3 regions of the Glutamicibacter protophormiae genome follow, and region 3 is predicted to be linked to each of the others. Evidence: riboswitches for the same ligand, from Rfam matches in the RefSeq annotation. Region 3 holds a riboswitch; each other region holds the start of a gene.
What was found. Region 3 has a riboswitch for S-adenosylmethionine ahead of JQN66_RS17210 (flavin reductase family protein). Riboswitches for the same ligand answer to the same signal wherever they lie in the genome.
Positions count from the first base shown of each region.

Region 1 (7,594 bases), 1.1 Mb from region 3:
CCAACGGACTGGATGCGCAGACCGGCCCGATGGTAGGAGACGAGATGGAAGCGGCGGTCAACGAGCAGCTGATCCGCCAGTCAGAGCGCAGCTTCGTGGTGGTGGACTCCTCCAAGATCGGACAGCGCTCGTTTGTCATTCTGGACAGGGAACACCTCACCGGGATCATCACCGATACCAAGGTCACCGATGCGCAGCGGGCGGCATTGGCTACAGGCGGCATGCCGGTGTACAGCTAGGCAGACCCCTGTCCGGAAACGGCGGGCGGCCGTCCGAAGTGCTACCGGTTGCGGGCGCCGGCCGCGGCGGCCGCGCGCAGGATGCGCGGGCCGATCTTGCGCATGAGCTTGTCCAGCCGGGGATTGTCGCTGCGCGAGAGGGCATCCGAAAGCCGTTCCAAGCCCATCAGGCCCAGCCAGATCCTGGCCCGGCGGGCCTGCTCGGCGTCCGGGGCGATCTGTTCGACCAGGTCCTGCCCGTGCCACAGCGCCAGGTATGCGGTGTTCAACGCAGGGTCCCAGGCGCAGGCCAGATCCCAGTCCAGGATCCCGACCAGCTTCCCGTCCGCCCAGTGCATGTTCTGGCCCGCCAGATCGCCGTGCACCAGCGAGGGCGGCACCTGATCCAGCTGGGCGATCTGCGCAAACACGGACTCGGCCGCGGTGCGCAGCTGCCCGGACAGGTAGCCCAGGCAGCGGCTCCGCGAGCCGTCGTTCCATCGGCCGCGGAACGCGAACGGCTCGGCCAGGTCCGCGGCCAGCGGTTGGAGGTCCACGGCCGCGAGGTCCTGCACGATCCGGCGCAGCACCGCAGGATCCCCGCGATGCGGTGCGTGGGCGGTGCCGGGGATGAAGCGCAGGGCCACCGCGTTGCGTCCTTCGAATTCGAGCATCGCGCTGCAGGCGGTGGGCACCCGGTATGGCAGCTGCCCTGCCACGAGGTTGTGCAGCCGGATGCTGCGCGGCATCTGGGCGCTGGAGGCTTCGGTACGAGCCATGCGGATGACGGCTTGGTCGTTGGCCAGCAGCACGGTGTGGAACTGCCCGGCCTCATTGACCACCCCGCCCTCCCAGGGCAGCTCGGGGCACAGGGCCCGGCCCAGGTTGATCTCGGCTTCGGTGGCGGGACGGGACACGGCAACTCGCTTCGCGGATCAGGGAAAACAGCCTCTTCAGGCTACCGCATGGCGTGCCGATCGCTGGGTGTCCGCACAGCTTGCGCGGTCTATGATCAAAGACGTGAATGCACAGACCAGCACCCAAACCGTGTACCGGCGCACGCTGAAGATCGAGATCGCGCTGGTGATGGCCCTCTGCCTGGGACAGAGCGCGGTGTACTCGATCATCAGCTTCGCCGACAAGGTCACCAAGGCGCCGCTGTCCGAGCAGACGACCTCGATGAACAACCCGCTGAGCACCCGCGAGTACTTCGACCTGGCCTACCAGCTGCTGGACATCGTTTTCGCCCTGGTTCCCGTGCTGCTGGCGCTTTATCTCATGAAGCGCAGCACCGGCACCACCGTGTCGATGATCGGCTTCGACCTGCGCAAACCCGGGCGGGATACGCTGCTGGGCGCCGGCCTGTTCCTGGCCATGGGGCTGGGAACCCTCGGCGTCTACGCTGCGGGAAGGGCGCTGGGCATCACTACGGCGCTGTCCACCGCTAATCTCGGGGACTACTGGTGGAGCATCCCGGTGCTCATGCTCTCGGCCGCGCGGCATGCGGTGCTGGAGGAGGTCATCATGCTCGGCTTCCTGTTCACCTACGCCAGCAAGCTCAAGCTGGGCCTGTGGACCACGATCATCGCCTCGGCGCTGATCCGCGGCAGCTACCACCTCTACCAGGGCGTCGGCCCGATGATCGGCAATGTTGTCATGGGTGTGGTGTTCGGCTGGGTCTACCACCGTTACGGCCGGGTGATGCCCCTGGTCGTCGCCCACTTCCTGCTCGACGCCATCGGCTTCGTCGGCTACCTGCTGCTCGGCCCGGCAATTGGCATCGGCGCCTAGCCTGGACGTAGCCTTCTGACATGGAAATCATCGAACTCTCCGAGACGTGGGTGGACCAGGCCGTCGAGCTATGGGAACGCACCGGGCTGACCCGTCCCTGGAACGACCCGCAGGCCGATGCCCGCAAGGCCCTCGCCGGTACGGATTCCACGATCTTGGGCCTGGTCCATGGACAGCGGCTCATTGCCACCGCCATGGCCGGCGATGACGGGCATCGCGGCTGGCTGTACTATGTCGCCGTCGACCCGGGCTCGCAGCGCCAGGGATGCGGGCAGCGCATCGTGGAGGCGGCGGCGCAGTGGCTGCGCACCCGGGGCACCGTCAAGGTGCAGCTGATGGTTCGCACCGGCAATGATGCGGTGACGCGGTTCTACGAGAAGCTCGGCTACGAACGCCAGGAGGTCTCGGTGCTGGGCAAGCGGCTGGTTCCCTGACCGGCGGGACATTTGAAGCGCACGTTCAGAAAAAGCGGATAAAGTAACTCCGGTACAAATATCCGCCACTGTGAAGAAACCCTTCCTGATGAAAGAGCATCCGGCAGGGACTTGAAGGGACGACATGCCGTTCGCCGAACTCTGGAGCAAATCGCGCGCCTGCCTGGCACTGATGGCGATGCTGATTCTGACCGAGCTCTTGGCGCTGCTGGTCCCGGTGGAGATCGAAAATACCAGCAGGGAAGGCCTGAGCGTCGTTTCCTCCTTCGGCGTGCTCTTCTGCGGCGCGGTGTTGGGCACCTACGCTGCGTGGGTGGGAAGCCGCTTCGGCGTGCAGGCCCTGCGCCGCGTCCGCGGAGCGCACCGCATCGCGGCGACCGCCCTGAAGCTGTTGGCGCCACCGCTCGTTGTCGGCGCCAGCGCCTACCTGCTGGGCTACGCCACGGCCATGTACCGGATGCGCGAGATAATCTTTCCCGATCCCGGCCTGTTCCTGCTCTCGATGCTCATGATGCTGGGTTTGTGCCTGGGCGGCCTGGGGCTGGGATTGCTGTTCAGGCCGGGGCCGGCCATCACCTTGAGCATCGTGCTGTTCTCTGGGCTGCAGCTCTTTTCGTTGCTGGCGCCGGGCCCGGTGCTCTCCAACATGGCCGGACTTTCTGGATGCTGCAGCCTGGATTACGGGCCGAACCCCGGGGTGATCCAGGCCGTGGCCCTGTGCTACCTGGGCTGGGCGGCGCTCGGTCTCTGCGCGATCTGTCTCAGGGTGCAGGCAGTGGGCAAAACGCTGCGCCGGCTCCTGGCGGTGGCCGGTGCGGCGTCGCTGGCCGTGCTGTGGGGCGGCGGGGCCTTGGCCGCCCAGGAGGCGGGATCCGAGCAGGAGCTGAGCCGTACCTCGCAGTTGCTGTGCGAGCGGCCGGGCGACGGGCACCAATACTGTTTTTGGCCCGACCAGGCCGCGCATTGGGGCGACTGGGGCACGAATATCGTCTCGGGCATTGCCCGCATGGAAGAAGCCAGCGGGATCCGGCAGCCCGAGGTCATTACCAGCAGCAAGGCCCACGCCCTGGCGACTGGAGGACTGCGCCTGGATTTCGAGGACCGTTATTCGCCCGAGTCGGTCATGTGGGAGCTGGTAATGGCAATGGCGGTCAGCCCCACCGAAGAATGCCTGGGCGGTTTGGCGGAAGATCATGTTTTGCCCGACATCGCGGCGGTCGATTCCGAAGCCCAGCAGCAGATGTGGGCGCAGTACGACCTGCTGTACCAATGGTGGGCCGGCAAAGCCGATCGCGACTACCTGGATGACGCGGAAAACCATGAGCTCGCCGGGCTGCGGGACCTGGACGAGCGGGCCCAGGCCGCCTGGGTGCGGCAGGCGGCTGCCGGTATCGAAGACTGCCAGCTGGTGCCGCTGCCCGGTTCCCAGGACGGCCGCGGGCTTTCGGGTTAAAGGACCAAAGGTAGGTGGGGACGCCGTTGTCCCCGCCTACCTTTGGTGTGGTGCCCGGTAATCCTAGAGGACCACCGTGCCCTTGCCGGTCTTGAACGTCACCGACAGGATGCCAGGAGTTCCGTTGGGTGCCTGGTACTTGGTGGTCACCGGCCCGAGATTGACGTTCTCCGGCTGTCCCAGCCATTCAAGCACGCGCTCGCGGGAGCCGGCGATGCTGATCTCGCTGATCTCACCGGTCGGATCCAGCGCGCGCGAGGGATGCAGTTCCTCGGTGCCGTCGTCCCAGCGCAGCAGGTAGGGTACCTGCGGGTCCGCGATCAGCCCCTTGATGCCGATCTGCTGCCAGGTCAGTTCGCGGCCGTCGGGGAACTTGCGGTTCCCGGGAACGGCCTTGCGTTCCAGGCGTTCTTCTGCGCCGCTCAGGTCGTCCAATGAGACGCACCAACCCATCCATCCGCCGCCCAGCTCGGAGCGGGCGCGAACGGCCTGACCGAAGGGAGCCTTGAGGCTGGCCGGATGATTCAGTACCTCGACGACCTCAAGGTACTGGTTGTGCTTCAGCGGGAAAATGACATTGCGAGTTCCAAACCGTGGATGCACGCCTCCCTTGACGAATTCCAGGCCCAGGGACTCTGCAATTCTCTCAGCAGTTGGCATCAGCCCGTCTGGGCCGCATGCGTACGTAACGTGATCTAGCCTCATCATGTGCCAATCATGACAACAATGTGATCCCAGTCTCTACTTAGTCGATCCTAAGACGCGCGTGTCCTTCGAATTCTGTGCGGCAACCGGGCGGATCGCCGTGAATATGACTGATTGAGACTCCGTCCGCGCCGGCGAGTTGTCAAAATATTCGATTCTCAGGCACACTGGAAGCAGGTCATGAGTCCCAGTAACAAGCCCCGGCTTACTGGGCGGCAACCCTCCAACCGCGGTGGGGTGCCCCGGGTGAAGACCTGGCCCTTGAGCTATTCGGCGTCGAGGACAAGCGCGGGTTACCCCTCTGGCAACACCTCCTAGAGGTACTGCCCGGCGGTGTGTGTTCAGTGGTGTACCCCCATAGTTACGGAACTTTTGGAGGCTGCCATGAGCAACAACTGGTCGTTTGAAACCCGTCAGATCCACGCAGGCCAGACCCCTGACCCGGTCACCGGCGCACGCACCCTGCCGATCTACCAAACCACGTCCTTCGTTTTCCCGTCCGCGGAGAGCGCCGCCGCGCGCTTCGCGCTGCAGGAGCTGGAGCCGATCTACACCCGCATCGGCAACCCGACCACAGAAGCCGTGGAAAACCGCATCGCCGACCTCGAAGGCGGCGTGGGCGCGCTGCTGCTGTCCTCGGGGCAGGCCGCAACCACCTTCGCCATCCTGAACATCGCCGAGGCCGGCGACCACATCGTGGCCAGCCCCAGCCTTTACGGCGGCACCCAGAACCTGCTCAAGCACACCCTGAAAAAGCTGGGAGTGCAGGTCACCTTCGTCTCCGACCCGGACAACCTGCAGGAATGGCGCGAAGCCGTCCAGCCGAACACCAAGGCGTTCTTCGGCGAGACCATTTCCAACCCGCGCCAGGACGTGCTGGACATCGAGGGCATCTCCGCGATCGCCCACGAGGCCGGCGTCCCGCTGCTGGTGGACAGCACCCTGGCCACCCCGTACCTGATCCGCCCCATCGAATGGGGCGCGGACATCGTGATCCACTCGGCCACCAAGTTCCTCGGCGGCCACGGCAACGCCATCGCCGGGGTGATCGTGGATTCGGGCAACTTCGACTTCGCCAAGAACCCGGAGCGCTTCCCGAGCTTCAACACCCCGGATGAGTCCTACAACGGCCTGATCTACGCCCGCGACCTGGGTGTCAACGGCATCCTCGGCGCCAACTTGGCCTACATCCTCAAGGCCCGCGTGCAGCTGCTGCGCGACCTGGGTTCGGCTCCGGCCCCGTTCAACGCATTCCTGATTGCCCAGGGACTGGAAACCCTGTCCCTGCGCATCGAACGCCACGTGGAAAACGCGGCCAAGGTGGCCAACTGGCTCGAAGCCCGCGCCGATGTCGAGGCAGTGGCCTATGCCGGCCTGGAATCCTCGCCGTGGTTCGAGCGCGGCCGCAAGTACAGCCCCAAGGGCGCCGGCTCCGTGCTGGCCTTCGACCTGCCCGGAGGAGTGGAAGCCGGCAAGGCGTTTGTCGATGCCCTGCAGCTGCACTCGCACGTGGCGAACCTGGGCGACGTCCGCTCGCTGGTCATCCACCCAGCTTCCACCACCCACGCGCAGCTCTCCGACGCGGAGCGCCTGGCCGCCGGGGTCCGCCCGGGCCTGGTGCGGCTGAGCGTCGGACTGGAACACATCGACGACATCCTGGCCGACCTTGAGCTGGGCTTCCAGGCCGTTGCAGCCCTTGATGGCAAGGAACTGCAGGAAACACGCTAGGCATGGCATCCATTGTGACTACCGAAGACGCCCTTGACGCCGAAGAGCTCACCGACGGGACGCACGGCATTTTGCGCCGTGCCTCGGTGGGGGAGTATTCCTTTGAATTCGGCGGCTACCTGCCGCAGGTGACCCTGGCCTATGAAACCTGGGGCACGCTGAACGCGCAGCGCAGCAACGCCGTGCTGGTCATGCACGCCCTGACCGGGGACGCCCACGTCTCCCGTGGCGATTCGCAGACCGACGGCTGGTGGGAGGACTTCGTAGGCCCCGGCCTGACGGTGGACACCAACCGCTTCTACGTGGTGTCGATCAACATGGTCGGCGGTTGCAATGGGTCCACCGGTCCCTCCTCCCTGGATGAGCAGGGTGTGCCGTGGGGTTCGCGGTTCCCGTTCGTCACCATCAAGGATTCGGTGCGCCTGGAGCAGCGCCTGGCCGGGCAGCTGGGTGTTGAACGCTGGCACACCGTGCTCGGCGGATCCATGGGCGGGGCCCGAGCGCTCGAGTACGCAGTGGAATTCCCGGACCAGGTCGCAAACCTGGTGGTCATGGCCTCCACCGGCCAAGCTAGCGCCGAACAGATAGCGTTCGCGCAGGTGCAGACCCAATCCATCCGGCTTGATCCGCATTTTGCCGGGGGAGACTACTACCAGAACCAGACGCGCCCGGACGAAGGCCTGGGGCTGGCCCGCCGGCTGGCCCACCTGACCTACCGGTCCGAGGCGGAGCTGGAGCACCGCTTCGGCCGCAAGGCGCAGGACGGCGAGGTCCCCGATGCTCCCTTCGAAGGGCGCCGTGGACGCTACCAGGTGGAGAGCTACCTGGACCACCAGGCCAGCAAGCTGGTCAACCGCTTCGACGCGAACAGCTACCTGGTCCTCACCGAGGCCTTGATGAGCCACGACGTGGCCCGCGGGCATGAATCCTTCGAACACGCGCTGGCGCGGCTGGAACAGGTCAACGTGCTGGTGGCGGCAGTGAAGTCCGACCGCCTGTACTACCCGGAGCAGTCGGTGAAGCTCGCTGCTTCCCTGGCCACGCCCAAGCCGGTGCACTACATCGATTCGCCGATCGGCCACGACGGATTCCTGACAGACGCCGCCCAGCTGGACGGGGTGCTGCGCACACTGGTTTTCGACGAGGACTAATCGAGAGCGACATGGCATGGAACGAAGGCCGCACCACCAGTTATCGGTGATGCGGCCTTCGGCATGTTCGGGGCTAGGGAGCGCTGTCGCCGGCTCCCAGCGAGTCGTTCGGCG
Region 1 is NZ_CP069806.1:983,786-991,379, forward strand. Features, by position in the region: gene JQN66_RS04700 (DeoR/GlpR family DNA-binding transcription regulator) at 1-239, shown strand, start outside; gene JQN66_RS04705 (phosphotransferase family protein) at 281-1,135, opposite strand; gene JQN66_RS04710 (CPBP family intramembrane glutamic endopeptidase) at 1,227-2,009, shown strand; gene JQN66_RS04715 (GNAT family acetyltransferase) at 2,030-2,443, shown strand; gene JQN66_RS04720 (hypothetical protein) at 2,568-3,896, shown strand; gene JQN66_RS04725 (VOC family protein) at 3,960-4,604, opposite strand; SAM riboswitch class IV at 4,778-4,896, shown strand; gene JQN66_RS04730 (bifunctional o-acetylhomoserine/o-acetylserine sulfhydrylase) at 4,986-6,329, shown strand; gene metX (homoserine O-acetyltransferase MetX) at 6,332-7,480, shown strand; gene JQN66_RS04740 (SGNH/GDSL hydrolase family protein) at 7,554-7,594, opposite strand, start outside.
Region 1: linked by a shared signal. The riboswitch ahead of JQN66_RS04730 (bifunctional o-acetylhomoserine/o-acetylserine sulfhydrylase) and the one ahead of JQN66_RS17210 (flavin reductase family protein) in region 3 are both predicted to bind S-adenosylmethionine.

Region 2 (7,594 bases), 410 kb from region 3:
GAACTTGCCGCGGTCGGCATAGGCCAGCGCGGTGGCTTCCAGGTAGTGGTGCAGCGCGGACGGGGTCTGCATGGAGGACAGGTCGAACTGCTCCAGGATGTTCAGCGATTCGCCGATGGTGGTGCCGCCGCTGGAGGACGGGGCCATGCCGAAGACCTGAAGCCCGCGGTACTCGACCTTGGTCGGCGCCTGTTCGACCACGGCGTAGTCGGCCAGGTCCTGCGTGGTGATGAAGCCGGCCGGCACCGGCAGGTCGGTGTCCGCGCTCTTGGGCGGTGCGGTGACGGTGTCAGCGATCTCCTGCGCCAGCTTCCCCTGGTAGAAGGCCTTGGGCCCGTTCTTGGCCAGCAGCCGGTAGGTGGCCGCAAGGTCGTGGTTCTTGAAGATGCTGCCCACCTTCGGGGCGTCGCCGCCGGGCAGGTAGAGCTCGCTGGTGTCTTCGAACGCCTCGAAGCGCTTCTTGTTGTCCAGCGTCTGCTCGCGGAAGGTCTTGTCCACCACGAAACCGCGCGACGCGGTCTGGATGGCAGGCTGCAGCACCTTCTTCAGGTCCTGCGTGCCCCAGTTTTCCAGTGCCCGCTGCCACGTGGCCAGCGTACCGGGAACGCCGACCGAGACCCCGCTGGTGACCAGTTCCGGGGTGAAGTTGTAGGGCTTGTCGGTGGCCGGGTCGATGAACGCGTCGTGCGGCATGGCCGCCGGGGCGGTTTCGCGCCCGTCGATGGTGCTGACCTTTCCGGTCTTGGCGTTGTAGTACATGAAATACCCGCCGCCGCCGATGCCGGCGCTGTACGGTTCGGTGACGCCCAGGGCGGCCGCGGTGGCGACCGCGGCGTCCACGGCATTGCCGCCCTTGCGCAGGATCTCGATTCCCGCTGCGGAGGCCTGGGGATCCACGGAGGCGACGGCGCCTCCGCTGCCCTGGGCGACGGGGTCCTTCTCGGTCTGTCTGGGATCGGCGCTCGCCGGTACTGCGGATGCTGCTCCCAGTCCTAGGGCCAGTGCTGCGGCGCAGGCAATGGCCCGGATATGTGGTCGTGACATACCTGGATCTCCTCAGAAGATGGGTATGAAGTATGCGCCAATGTACGGGAGAAACATCTTTTTCGCACCGTGTGACACGCGCCACATTCCGATTTCGGCCGATTGTTAAGCCGGCCAAGGGCTTACGGCGTTACTTGATCGGGGTGCCGGCGGCGTCAAGCACCCACCAGACGTCCTTGACGCCTTGGCCCGCGGTGTCGCCGGCCTTCTTGTCGCCGGCGAAGTAGTACAGCGGCCATCCGTTGAGGGTCAGCTGGCTTTCGCCATTCACGCCGGTGATGGTTCCGGTCTTCCCGGTGACTCCGTCAACGGTGACGTCGGTTCCGCCCGGGACCGCCGGCCACTGGTCTTCGCAAGGACCGGAGCAAGCAGAGGAATCGGCACCCTTGGTGTCCGTGTCGAACTGGTACACCGTCATGCCCTTGCCGTCGACCACGATCTTGCCCAGCGAGGAGTCGGCGAGGGCCAGGGAGGTGGCCTGCATGCCGCTGCTCGGGCTGCTTTGCGCCGGTGCGGAGGAAACCGGGCTGGACTGGGCGCCGGCGGACGGCGATGCGGTGTCGGTGGATCCAGAGTCGCCCGCGCAGCCGGACAGGGCCAATGCCAGGGCCGCGACGGCTGAGGTTGCTGCGCACCAGGACTTCAGTGACGATTTCATGAGCTGTGCCTTTCTCGTGGTGTCCGCGTGAGCGGCTTGCCTGCTACACGAGGAGCAGCTCGTTCCGGTTCACTGCTGGAGCAAATTCTTGTCCATCGGCGACTGCAGGACCGTCAGTCCGGCCAGGGTCTTCACCGTTACTTCGGCGATCTGGTCCACCGGCAGCGAGGTGGCGGCCTGGAGGGTGATCTCCTTGCCGGGCACTGCCTTCCAGGTGGCGACCTGCATGGTGCCGCCCTGGGTGTCGGTCACCAGCAGCGCATAGGACCATGGGCCGTTGGCATCGCCGAATTCATAGCCTGCGGGATAGTCGCAGTCGATATTCAGCCGGGTTCCCCATGCCACCGATTCGAAGCCCACCTGTGCGCTCAGCGACTGCTCGGCAACCTGCTGCAGGGCAAGCACCGGACCGGGATCGGCCGGGCGCAGCAGGAACGGCAGCCCGATACCCAGGACCACGGCGACGGCTGCCGCGGCCAGGAGGATCATGCGGCCGCCGCGGCGCCGCCGTGCGGAGGCAGCGCGCCGGGCGGTCTTCTCGAACAGGTCCGCCGGGGGCTGCGGCACCAGGGCCGTCACTTCCTCCGGGTCGTGCGCGCGCGAGAGCAGTCCCGGCAGCGCGCTGAGCTCGGAGACGGAACCCTGGCAGCGCTCGCAGTTCTCCAGGTGCTCCTCGAACAGCCGGCGATCGACCGGCTCCAGCGCCCCGAGCACGTAGGCGGCATCCCATTGGGCGAACTTCTCATGCTCGCTCATCGTGTCACTCCCCGTTCCTGGAGGGCCAGTTTCAAGGCCCTCATCCCATAATGCAGCCGGGACTTCACTGTTCCGTCGGCTATGCCCAATTCCGCCGCGATCTGCTGCGTGCTGCAGGCGCCGTAGTACGCGAGCACCACCACCTGCCGGTGCGGTTCGCTCAGCGCCGCGAGCGCGTCATGAATGAGGATCTCGTCGAAAATCTGGTCTGCATGATCGGCGGACGCTTCCTCGGGCAGCCGTTCGATGCTGCGTTCATGCCGGGAGCGCGCGCTGCGGGACTGGTCGATCACCAGGTTCCGCGCCACCGTGAACATCCACCCGCGGACCTCCTCCACCGGCTCGTCGAGAATCCGCGGGGAATTCCACGCCTTGAGCAGAGTCTCCTGGACAATGTCCTCCGACTGGTACGAGTCCCTGGTCAGCGAGAAGACGTAGCGCCACAGCGGCTGAGCGTACCGTTCATGCAGCAGCCGCAGGGTGGCATCGTCGCTGGTAGTCACGCGCCCCTTTCGCGGCCAGGATTTTCGGACCTGATTCTCACTCATGCAAGTTACACGAGCCAGCCGGGTTTTTTGTTCAACCAGGGCCAAAGATCTTCGCGCAGGGCCGGTGTGCGCTCGCAGGGACGCCCGACTCGCGGTGCCGGCCCTGGCTGTTCAGGCTTAGCTGTCCAGGGCCTGCTTGATGGCCTTGCCCAGCGAGGTGGGTGCGCGGCCGATCAGCCGGGCGAGGTCCGAGCCGTGCACCTCAAGGGCGCCGTTGCGGATGCGCAAGTCGGTGTCCACCAAGATCTCGGCATAAACCTGGGGAATTCCGGACTGTTCGTAGATGCCTGCCAGGGTCTGCGGGTCCATGTCCCGGTAGGTGACCTCTTGCCCGGCGGCGGCGCCGAGCGCTCCGGCCAGCTGGCTGAGCGTGAAGGGCTTGTCTCCGCCGAGCTCGTAGATGGTTCCCCCGGCAACCTGCTCGTCCAGCAGGACGGCCGCTGCAGCCTCGGCGAAGTCCGCTCGGGTGGCTGCGCTGATTTTTCCCTCGCCCGCCGCGCCGAGGATGACCCCGCTGTTGAGGTAGCCCATGAGCTGGTCCGTGTAGTTCTCGGTGTACCAGCCGTTGCGCAGCAGGACATAGGGGATCCCGGATGCTGCCAGCAGGTCTTCGGTGGCCACATGTTCGGCGGCCAGTTTCAGCTGGCCGGTGCGCGCATTGGCGATGGATGTGTAGGCGATCAGCGACACATCAACACGCCGGGCGGCATTGACGACGTTCTCATGCTGCGGGATCCGGTGTCCGACATCGCTGCCGGAAATCAGCAGCAGCCGGTCGACGCCTTCGAGGGCCGCGACGAGCGTGTGCGCCGCGTTGTAGTCGGCGGCGCGGGTCTCCACGCCCTTGGCTGCCAGGGCTTCGAGCTTCTGAGGGGATCTGCCGAGCGCGACCAAGCTGTCCGCTGGGGCGCCCCGGGATAACAGTGCATCGATGACGAGGGTGCCGAGTTTTCCGGTGGCTCCGGCGACTGCGATCTTCATGGGGTTCCTCCGTTGGCTTCCGTGGACCCCAGCCTATTCGCAGAGGCCCGGGATCGTAAGGATTCAGCGGGTGAAGCGTTGTCGGTGTGGACCGCAGGGCCGCCCGAATCATGAAGACCTGCAGCCAGGGCCTGAATACAAGGAATTCCTTTCGATTCGATGGGCGTCGCCGCCAGCTGATATTGGCGTCCGGTATGCAAAGGGCGCAGCTGGTACGGAAAATTCTCCACCTGCATCAGCACTCGTCGAGCCAGAAAAACACTGGGGAGAACCGAGCCACTTGTGGTGCCGTTGCAGCAGGAGCTAAAACGGGCTCCCTGAAAGCTGGACTGCGGAATCAGGAGCAGGAGCCCAACCAGCCGTCGTCAAGTGTGCGCTTTGATCGGCGTCACATAACGCCACAAGGCAATTTGTTACGTCAAATATGGCGTGAAACTCGCGGGGTACCACTTTTTCCATGACTTCATGACGTATTCCTTACGTCACGCTTGGTCACATGCGATTCCGTGTTCGACACTGAAATTGTTCAAGAAATTGGACGCCACACCATCCAGAGCGACTGAGAGACCTGGCTCGTTGACGTCGCAGCAACCACCCGATAGCGGGATCGGTGCTAAGGCCAGGACCGATGGAGATTGCTAGATTTCGCAACGGTTCTTCAAGGGGAGTGCTCTGCCTTCCCTCGAATTCGCAACAACCGGATCGTTGAATATCAGGCGTAATCCTCGGCTCAAATACCGAGAGGAACTTACGAATATGCGTACTGCGCACCTGAGTTTGAAAGCGGCGGCACTTGTTGCCGTCCTGGGCCTGACCCTGACCGCATGCGGCGGAAATTCGACTACCGCAGCTCCGGCTGAAGGTGCTCCCGCTGCCGCCGGCGATCCGGTTGAAGGCGGTACCTTTACCTTTGCCGAAGTTACCCCGATTAACAACTGGCAGACGCAGGCGGCGCGCTTCTATGAGAAGGCAAACGTCCTGAACTCGGTCCTGGACCGCCTGACCTACTTCGATGCGGAGTCCGGCAAGCTCGTTGGATGGATCGCTGAGGACTTCAAAGCAAACAACGACCAGACTGAATTCACGTTCACCATTCGTGACGGGGTGACGTTCTCCGATGGATCCGCGCTGGACGCGGAAGCGGTCAAGCTCAACCTTGACGCGCTGGGCCTGGGCATCAAGGACGCGCAGGTCGCTCCGAACGTGGACTTCGGCGCCTATAAGTCGGCGGAGGTCCTCGGCAAGAACCAGGTGAAGGTGACGCTCAAACGTCCAGACGCCAACTTCCTGCGTGCCACCTCGTCCGTCGCAGCAGGCTTGGTTTCCCCGAAGACCTTGAAGCTGGATAACGCAGGACAGTCCGCTATCGCGAAGATCGTGGGCTCTGGCCCGTTCGTCTTCGAATCGGAAAAGCCGGACGAGGAAGTTGTCTTCACCAGCCGAGACGACTACGCGTGGGCACCCGAAACCGCAGAAAACCAGGGCGATGCCTATCTGGACAAACTGGTGATCAAGTACCTACCTGAGGTAGCCAGCCGCGCTGGCGCTGCGCAGTCCGGTCAGGTTGACCTTGTCCGCGGACTGCAGCCGGTGGACGAACAGGTGCTGGCAGCCAACGGGGGCCAAGTCTTCGCCGCGCAGGGTGTCGACCTGACCACCAACCAAGCTGCCGTGCGCATCGGTTCCGGCAAGCTGGAAGACGTCAAGGTTCGCCAGGCTCTCCAGATCGGTATCGATCGCCAGGCAATCAAGGACACCGTGCTGTCCGAGAGCTACGTGGTGGCCGGTTCGGTCCTGAACCACAAGGCCCCGGGCTTCGTCGACTTGTCGTCCGAAATCGCCTATAACCCGGAGAAATCCAAGCAGCTTCTGGAGGAAGCAGGCTGGAAGGTCGGTGCTGACGGAATCCGCGAAAAAGACGGCGAAAAGCTGGAAATCACGGTAGCCACGTCGAACAACTCGGTCGTCATCAAGCCCGCATTCGAGCTGATCGAGCAGCAGTGGCGCGATCTTGGCGTGAAGCTGGTCAACCGCGCAGCGGACAATACCTTCCTGGTCAATGCGCTCGTCGATGACAAGGTCGAGTTCTTCGGTACCCGCCAGTTCGCGCTCGGCGGCCTCGGCCCGGTCTATGCCCCGGCCAATAACACCCAGACCCTGAACGCCGACGAGGAACTCAACAAGCTCTTCGCCAAGGAACAGGCCGCGACCAGCGAAGAAGAGCACCTGGGGCTTGTCGAAGAAGAACAGCGTGCACTGGTGCTGGACAAGGCACTGGCCCTCGTACTGTGGGATGAAGTCCAGGTTTACGGTGCCAGCCAGTCCGCCCACGTCGAGTTCACTTCCGGTACCGCCCCGATCTTCCAGGGTGCCTGGAAGAGCGAAGGCTAGGAGCGCAAACCATGGGCGGATACATTGCCAAACGCGTTGGCCAGGCTCTGCTGGTGATCTGGCTTGCCTACACCGTGGTATTCATCGCAGTGCAGTCGCTTCCCAACGATCCCGTGACGATCTTCCTCAATTCGGACTCTGCGGCAGATCCGGCGACGATCGCGCAGATGAAGGAGTACTACGGCTATGACCAACCGGTTATTGTCCAGTACTTTTCCCAGCTGGTCGGATTGTTGCGCGGGGACTTGGGATACTCACTGTCCAGCGGTTCGGAAGTATCCGCCCGGATCGGCGAGGTTGTCGGTTCAACACTCGTGCTGGCAGGCTCGGCATTCGTGGTCGCGGTGGTCTTCGCTGTGGCGCTCACAGCTGCAGCCAGCCTGGCCCGCGGCCCGAGACTGCGCAATCTCCTGCTGAATCTTCCTCCGCTCATGGTGTCCATTCCGGTCTTCTGGCTGGGCCTGGTGCTGTTGCAACTGCTTGCAGTACAGCTCGGAATCATGTCGTTGTTCCCGGATGACTCGTTCCTCTCACTGGCGGTGCCGATCTTCGTGCTGGCCGTGCATCTGAGTGCACCCATTGCACAGGTGCTCATCAAGAGCGTTCAGGAAGTCGGTACCCAACCATTTGTGGATGTTCTGCGTGCCAAGGGCGCCAGCGAATCCTGGATCTTCTACCGCCACATGCTGAAGAACGCGGCGCCCGCCGCACTGTCCATCGCTGGAATCACCATTGGAACGCTGTTGGCCGGATCGGTGATTACCGAAACAGTCTTCGCCCGCGCAGGACTTGGACAGCTGATCCTGCAATCGGTCACCGTCCAGGACATTCCGCTGGTTCAGGGACTGGTCCTGCTGACCGCAGTCGTGTTCACCTCAGCCAACCTGCTGGTTGACCTCATCCATCCGAAGCTCGATCCGCGCATCATCACCGCCAGCTCCGGTTCGCCCCGCGCGCTTGCGGCCTAGGGAAGGAATAGTCAATGAGTCTCCTGGCAGACAACGTCGATACGGCGGTTGCGACCCTGGCCGCTTCCGAACAGCCGAACTCGCGGATCGCGAGTGCTTCGGCGGCCCGGCGCCGGCTGGCGCAGTGGTGGGTGCTTGTTCCGTTGGCCATCATGCTGTCGTGGGCTTTCCTCCCGGCGCTTTTCACCGGCCATGATCCGATCACCGGCGTCCCTGCAGACAAACTCCTGGCTCCGAGCGCCGAACAC
Region 2 is NZ_CP069806.1:279,614-287,207, forward strand. Features, by position in the region: gene ggt (gamma-glutamyltransferase) at 1-1,044, opposite strand, end outside; gene JQN66_RS01405 (COG4315 family predicted lipoprotein) at 1,175-1,702, opposite strand; gene JQN66_RS01410 (anti-sigma factor family protein) at 1,772-2,458, opposite strand; gene JQN66_RS01415 (sigma-70 family RNA polymerase sigma factor) at 2,455-2,961, opposite strand; gene JQN66_RS01420 (SDR family oxidoreductase) at 3,124-3,987, opposite strand; SAM riboswitch class I at 4,531-4,622, shown strand; gene JQN66_RS01425 (ABC transporter substrate-binding protein) at 4,744-6,378, shown strand; gene JQN66_RS01430 (ABC transporter permease) at 6,390-7,346, shown strand; gene JQN66_RS01435 (ABC transporter permease) at 7,361-7,594, shown strand, end outside.
Region 2: linked by a shared signal. The riboswitch ahead of JQN66_RS01425 (ABC transporter substrate-binding protein) and the one ahead of JQN66_RS17210 (flavin reductase family protein) in region 3 are both predicted to bind S-adenosylmethionine.

Region 3 (7,594 bases):
TCCTTCGGTGGACCGGAGAAAAACGAAGATGTTCTTCCGTTTCTCCAGAACGTCACCGCAGGGCGGGGTATTCCCGACGATCGCCTGGTTGAAGTCGGTGAACACTATTACGGGTTTGGCGGTAAATCACCCATCAACGACCAGAACCGCCGATTGCTTGATGCCCTGCGTCGGGAGTTTGAGCGACGTGGAATCACGACTCCAGTACTATGGGGAAACCGAAATTGGGATCCATACCTCACGGACACTGTCCGTGACTTCGCTAAGCGTACGGGAGGCTCGCGATTCCTTGCTATCGATACCTCCGCCTACTCTTGTTATTCATCATGCCGCCAGTATCGCGAAGACTTCGCCAACACTCGGAATGTCCTTGCCCAAGAAGGACTGGCAGTGTCTTTCGAGAAGGTCCGCCAGTACTACAATCACCCTGGTTTTGCGTACGCAGAACTGGACTGCGTACATCGTGGACTAACCAATTTGATCCAAAAAGTCGGCCCTTTGGATCCACAGAAGCATCGCCTGCTCTATGTCACTCATTCCATTCCACTGTCTATGCAGCAAGCTTCTGAACGGCAGACCGCCGGGTATCGCGAGCAGCACCTACAACTGATTAAGTGGATCGATCAGGAACTTGGAGAAAAGCAACCGTTGAGCGCTGAGTTGGTGTTCTGTTCCCGTTCTGGTTCCCCTGAAACACCCTGGCTGGAGCCTGATATTAACGATCGCCTCGAGGAACTCGCCGCCGCCGGGACGGAGGGGGTTGTCGTCGTTCCGTTGGGATTCGTCTCCGATCATATGGAAGTAAAATACGACCTTGATACCGAGGCCGCGCAAACCGCCAAGGACCTAGGGCTGGTCTATGTGCGTGCAGCGACTGTCGGGGTTGACCCGGTGTTCGTATCGGGACTTGTCGACGCCGCGCTGGAACGGTCGGCCCAGCATCGTGGCGAGCCTGTCGATGCTCCGGCGGTCACCCCCGAGGGTCCGTTGAGCCCTGGCAGCGGTTCATGTTCAACGACCTGCTGCTTGGGAAGACAGCAGAAGCCCACAACGCCCAGTTGGGATTCCCTAGCGGACATCGACTGATCCTATTAGTTGATGGAGGAAGTTCGGATATAAGAATTCAGGAAGAATAACGCTCGTGCAGGCCATGAACCACTTGGTTCACGGCCTGCACTTTTCTCAACGATAGACAGTGGACTTCGCAAGAACCGCATTCGCGGATGTCGGATCCGAGAGATCCAACGATCAGGTTGGTGGCGTTGGAGCGAAATTGCCCGCCACCTTCGCGCCGCTACCAAATTGTTTACAGTTGAAGGTTGATATCCGCTCAGGAAAGTACATGAGAGGACGATTGGCAAGCTCGTGAGGAGAGAGTCCCTACCAGCGGTTCGGCTAAGAATTGGGTTCCGAGCAACTCTCCCAATATTGGTGTGACATGCATTGTCATGGCGACACGGGAAGCGCCCAATGATCAAACCAAGCGGCTATTCCAGATCCCGCGAACACCTGTTCAGCCACCCCGGGCACATTCACCCCCAAACACACCGCGGTGATGGGAACCATTCTTATGCCCAGCCAAGGAGGCGGCCTATGCGTCGGCTACGACTCAATGAACGACTGGTCCACCCGCTGAACTCGGATGAGGTCACCAACGAGGTGAACAAATGCTGGGACCTGGGCGCGGGTTCCGCCACGAGCCCCTGACCTGGCCGGGTGGCTGTGCAATATATGGAAGCCAGTTCGAGTTGAGAACCCGTGGTTCAAGGGCGGCAACTTGCACCGGTTGCGCCGTTGATCCAAGAATCCGGGGTTGCTACTGAAACTTGGGGATGCATTACTGCCTATTCGGCTTTGGCCCTGGCATTCTCATTCGGTATCTGTTCGACGTCCGGCGTGCCGTTGGCCGGGCGGAACCGAATCTCGCTGACCAGCGTGCCGAGAACGATCACCGCAGCACCGCACAACGCCAGAGCGGACATCCGGTCCCCGGCCAGACGGCCGAAGATGCCAGCCCACACCGGTTCACCTGCATAGATGATGGTGGCGCGGGTCGGGGAGACCGACTTCTGTGCCCAGTTCATGGTGGCCTGGATCAGGCAGCTTGCGGCACCCAGCCCGACAGCTGGAAGCACCCAGTACCAGGAGAAGGCCGGCGCTGCCTCGCCCACGGCAGGCATCGCAGCGAAGCCCAACAGGCCCGCGACCAGCAGCTGCACCACGGTAACCCGCCCCAAATCGATCTTACGGGCGAAGGCGCTGATCAGAACGATTTCCGCGGCCATGGGAAGGGTACTGAGCAAGGTGGCGAATTCGCCTGGACCCAGTCCCGTGCGCACCGCGTCGGGGCCGGCGAGCAGCAGCAGCCCGACGAACGCCAAGCCTGCGCCCGACAGCATCATGGCGCCGGGGCGCTTGCGGAAGACGGCCCACTGTAGCAGTGGAACCAGCGGGACGTAGAGTGCGGTGAGGAACGCCGAGGTGCTGCTGTTGATGGTTTGCAGCCCTTGCGTCTGCAGGCCGTAGCCCAGGAAAATCATCAGGCCAATCGCCGTGCCGGCACCGAGTTCCAGCCGTGTCATGCCGCGCATGGAGCGGCGGAAAACCAGCGCCGCAGCCAGACCGGCCACGAGGAAGCGGACGCCGACGAAGAACATCGGCCCGCTGTGGCGCATGGCCAGATGGACCAGGAGAAAGGTCGAGCCCCAGACAGCGGTGATGGCAAGCAACGCGGTTTCCTGGCGGCTGATCGAAACATACTGCCGCACCGCGGAAATTCGCATCATTCTGCATATTTTAAAGTGACGATCACCGGACCGGCAAAACCAACGGCTGCCCCAGCTCGGATCCGACCGTGCGCAAGAAGCTGTCGTGGAAGTGCGGGCCCAGCACGAATGCACGTCGATTCCAACCGCTGGCGAATAAATGAATGATTATGAACGCATCAGCTTGGTTCGGGTCGAATGAATACTTGAGTATTTCGATTTAAGAAGCGAAATATTTGACCATATGGCGTAACCGCCCATATCGTTCTAACCAGAATCAAGAGCGTCAGCTATAAGCCCTGGCTTGCTGGCCGGCAACCCTCTCAACGGTAGTGGGGTGCTCCAGGTGAGGATTCGGTTCCACGCAAGAACGCGTGGCACAAGTACCGCACATCGAGTGTGCCAACATCTGGCATCGCGCAGGGGAGTCCGTGCGCCACCGCCGGACGTTCACGCTCGCTGGGCACGACCCGAAGGAATCGAGCCATGTCTTTGAATCAGGATCTTGACCCGCTGACCTTGCGCAAGGTTTTCGCGCAGCATCCATCCGGTGTCGCCGCGTTATGCACCGTTCTCGACGGAGAGAAAACCGGCCTCGTTGCATCATCCTTTACCGTCGGCGTATCGCTGGAGCCGGCACTGGTCATGTTTGCGGTGCAGAAGACTTCCAATACCTGGCCCAAGCTGCGTACCGCGGACCGCATCGGCGTCTCGGTGCTCAGTGAACGCAATGACGGGGTTTGCGGGCAGATTGCCTCCAAGCACGGCGACCGTTTTGCCGGCGTGGAAACCCACGAAACGGAGCAGGGGGCACTTTTCATTCAGGAGTCCACCCTTTGGCTGGAGACCTCAATTTACAACGAAGTGGAAGCCGGAGATCACTGGGTGATCTTCCTGGAGGTGCATGGCCATGATTTCTCCAACCATTCCCCGCAGATCTTCCACGATTCGCGATTTCACTCATTGCCAGTGCCCGAATTCGTTTAACTGATATCACTTGACGCTGCGGCGCGGAGGGAGAACCTTCGCGCCGCAGCGTCATTTAACATCGGGCGTGACGGCTGCCCACGGGGATGGAATGATTTTCATCGCCGACCGCGCGCCGAGCCGCTGGTTTTCATGGCCAGTCGAGCGATTGTGACAGAACGGCTGTCCACAACACTATCCACAGCTTTGTGGATAGCCTGTTGAATAGGGTTGATAACTTGTGAGAAACGCCTAGATTCCGGGTATTTGGCTGTTGATAACGCTTTGGGGGCCTGTGGGTAGTAGAAAAAATTAACCCTCTATCCACAGCTGTGAGAACAGGAATATCCAAGTCAAAGCGTATTTAAGGCCCATTAAGTGGGGTAATCCACAGGGTTATCCCCACGTAGTGAACAGGGGAATCCACAGGTAGGGGTGTGTTATCCACACATTCTGTGGATATCAGGGTTTACCTCTGTTAATAACCCACCTAGTGTTGGCACTGGGAACGACTATCCACAAGGGCTTTGGGCCTAATTGTCGGTTGGTACTGAAACGATAGGCAGTTGCCGTCGGGGCAAGAGTGGTTTCCCAGCGTGTACATAGGGGATGGAAGTGTCTGTAATGAGTGCAGAGCCGATCTACGAAGAACGAGGATCCGATGCGGCGCGCAAGCCGCCGCAGGACATCGAAGCGGAAATGTCAGTTCTTGGCGGCATGATGCTCTCCAAAGATGCCATTGCCGACGTCGTCGAGGTCCTCCGCGGCACCGACTTCTACCGCCCCGCCCATGAAGCAATCTATGAAGCGGTGATCGACCTCTACGGCCGTGGCGAACCCGCGGATGCCGTGACCGTGGCCGACCTGCTGACCAAGCGCAATGAAATTTCGCGCGTCGGCGGCGCCGCCTACCTGCACAACCTGATCCAGCAGGTTCCCACCGCCGCTAACGCCGGCTACTACGCGGAAATCGTGCGCGAACGCGCCGTGCTCCGCCGTCTGGTGGACGCCGGCACACGCATCGTCCAGATGGGCTACTCGCCGGATGGCGAGGTCGACGCCATCGTCAATGAGGCGCAGGCCGAGGTCTACAAGGTTTCCGAGAACCGCGGCAGCGAGGACTACGTGCGCCTGTCCGAGATCATCGAGGGCACCGTCGACGAGATCGAGAACGCCGCCAACGCCGGCGACGGCATCACCGGCGTGCCCACCGGCTTCTACGAATTCGACGAACTGACCCAGGGCCTGAAGGGCGGGCAGATGATCATCATCGCCGCCCGTCCCGCCGTAGGCAAATCAACGTTCGCGCTGGATTTCGCCCGGTCCGCGGCGATCAAGCACAACATGGCCACCGTGTTCTTCTCCCTGGAAATGGGCCGCAACGAGATCGCGATGCGCCTGCTCTCTGCGGAAGCGTCCATCCAGCTGCAGGACCTGCGCAAGGGTTCGGTGGAAGACGCCCAATGGACCAAGATCGCCACCACCATGGGCCGGTTGAACGAGGCCCCGCTGTTCATCGATGATTCGCCGAACATGTCCATGATGGAGATCCGCGCCAAGTGCCGACGACTGAAGCAGCGCAACGAGCTGCGCATGATCATCCTCGACTACCTGCAGCTGATGAGCTCGGGCAAGCGCGTGGAATCGCGTCAGCAGGAAGTCTCCGAATTCTCGCGTAACCTCAAGCTGCTGGCCAAGGAGCTCGATGTGCCGTTGATCGCGCTGTCGCAGCTGAACCGCGGTTCCGAGCAGCGTACCGACAAGCGGCCCATGGTCTCGGACCTGCGTGAATCGGGCTCGATCGAGCAGGACGCCGACATGGTCATCCTGCTGCACCGCGACGACGTCTACGACAAGGAAAACCGTCCGGGCGAAGCCGACGTGATCATTGCGAAGCACCGTGCCGGCCCCACCAAGACCATTACCGTGGCGTTCCAGGGCCACTACTCGCGCTTCAGCAACATGTCCTCCGAGGGCTAGGCGCAAGTAAACATTCCATGGCACCTGCTGGGTTGGCTGACCGCCAACTATAGTGGGTGCCATGTTCGTCTCCCTCCAAGCATTGCTCTGGGGCACCGCGGCCGGATCGGCCCTGCTGATCGGAGCGGCCGCGGCCTGGTGGCTGCGAATTTCCCGGGTCTGGGTCTGCGCCGTCATGGCCTTCGGCGCCGGTGTGCTGGTCAGCGCGCTGAGCTTCGAGCTGGTGCTGGAAGCCTTCACCCTGGGCGGGCTGGCCGCGACCGTCGCCGGGGTCGTGGCCGGCGCCCTGCTCTACTTCGGGGCCAACACGCTGCTGGCCAAGCGCAGCCGCAGGAAAAGGCGTGCGCGGGGTGCCGGCGGAGCCGAGTCCTCCTCGGGGTCTGCCATCGCCGTCGGCGCGCTCATCGACGGCATCCCCGAATCCGTGGCGCTGGGCCTGGGGCTGGTCGCGGGGGCCAGCGTGAATCCGACGATGCTGATCGCCATCTTCGTCTCCAATATTCCCGAGGGACTGGCCAGTTCGGCCGACATGAAGGCCTCCGGGCGCAGCGGACGCTCGGTCTTCACCCTGTGGGCGTCGATCGCGCTGGCCAGCGGCCTGGCCGCCTTCATCGGGGCGATCGCCCTGGAGGGCATGCCTGCGGAGGTGCTGGCCTTCACCACCGCCGTGGCGGCGGGAGGCATCCTTACGATGATTGCCGACACCATGATTCCCGAGGCCTACGCGGTGGACCACGACTACACCGGGCTGCTGGTCACCGCCGGGTTCCTCAGCGCGTTTTCGCTGCATGCCATCGGCGGATAGCCGCCGGTCCCGGGGGCGGAATGAAGCCTTCGCGGTTCTGCGAGAATGAACCCATGCCCCTGAACAAGAGCTCCCGCACCGGTGTGCCCGGCCTCGAGACCATCTACGCGCCGCAGTACCTGTCCACGACCCTGGGCATGTTCATCCTGGTGTTCCTCGTCGCGTTCGAGGCCATGGCCGTCACCACGGTGATGCCCTTGGTGAGCGAGATCCTGGATGGCGAGCGGCTGTTCGCCCTGTCCTTCGCGGCGCCCATGGCCAGCGGCATGCTGGGCATGGTGGCGGCCGGAGAAATCACCGACCGCTGGGGCCCGAAGATTCCGCTGTTCGCCTCGGTAGCGGTCTTCCTGGCGGGGCTGCTGGTGTGCGGCACCGCGGCCAGCATGGAGATCCTGATCGCCGGACGCATCCTCCAGGGAATCGGCGGTGGCGCGATCACCGTGGCGATCTACGTGCTCATCGCCCGGGCGTACCCCGGCAGCCTGCACGCGAAGATCTTCGCGCTCTTCGCCACCGCCTGGGTGCTGCCCGCGCTGATCGGCCCATGGCTGGCCGGGATGATTGCGACGTTCATCGGCTGGCGCTGGGTGTTCCTTGGCGTCATGGGCTTGGTGGCCCTCGCCTTCTGCGCCATCGTCCCGGCGCTGAACCGGCTGCCCAGGGAGTCGCACAGCGAGCTGGGCCCGGTCTCCGCGAAACGCCTGCTGCTGGCCGGGCTGACCGGAGCGGCGGTCATCGCCATGAACCTGCTGGGAAGCAGCGGCAGTTCCTGGTCGTTGCCCGCCCTGCTTGCGGCCCTGCTGCTGGCGCTGTTCACCATCCGTCCGCTGCTGCCCAAGGGCACCTTCAGCGCGCGCCGCGGCCTGCCGGCCACGATGAGCACGCGGACGCTGACGGCCGGCGCATTTTTCGGCGTCGAGGTGTACCTGCCCTACCTGCTGCGCGAGGACTACCACCTGAGCCCGGACCGCGCCGGGCTGGTGTTGACGGCCTCGGCGCTGAGCTGGTCAGTGGGCTCGTGGTTGCAGGGAAAGCTGGGCGAGCGGCTCTCGAATCCGCGCAGCATCACCATCGGCGC
Region 3 is NZ_CP069806.1:3,686,418-3,694,011, reverse strand. Features, by position in the region: gene JQN66_RS17220 (ferrochelatase) at 1-1,086, shown strand, start outside; gene JQN66_RS17215 (DMT family transporter) at 1,845-2,786, opposite strand; SAM riboswitch class IV at 3,041-3,157, shown strand; gene JQN66_RS17210 (flavin reductase family protein) at 3,252-3,752, shown strand; gene dnaB (replicative DNA helicase) at 4,356-5,711, shown strand; gene JQN66_RS17200 (ZIP family metal transporter) at 5,773-6,516, shown strand; gene JQN66_RS17195 (MFS transporter) at 6,570-7,594, shown strand, end outside.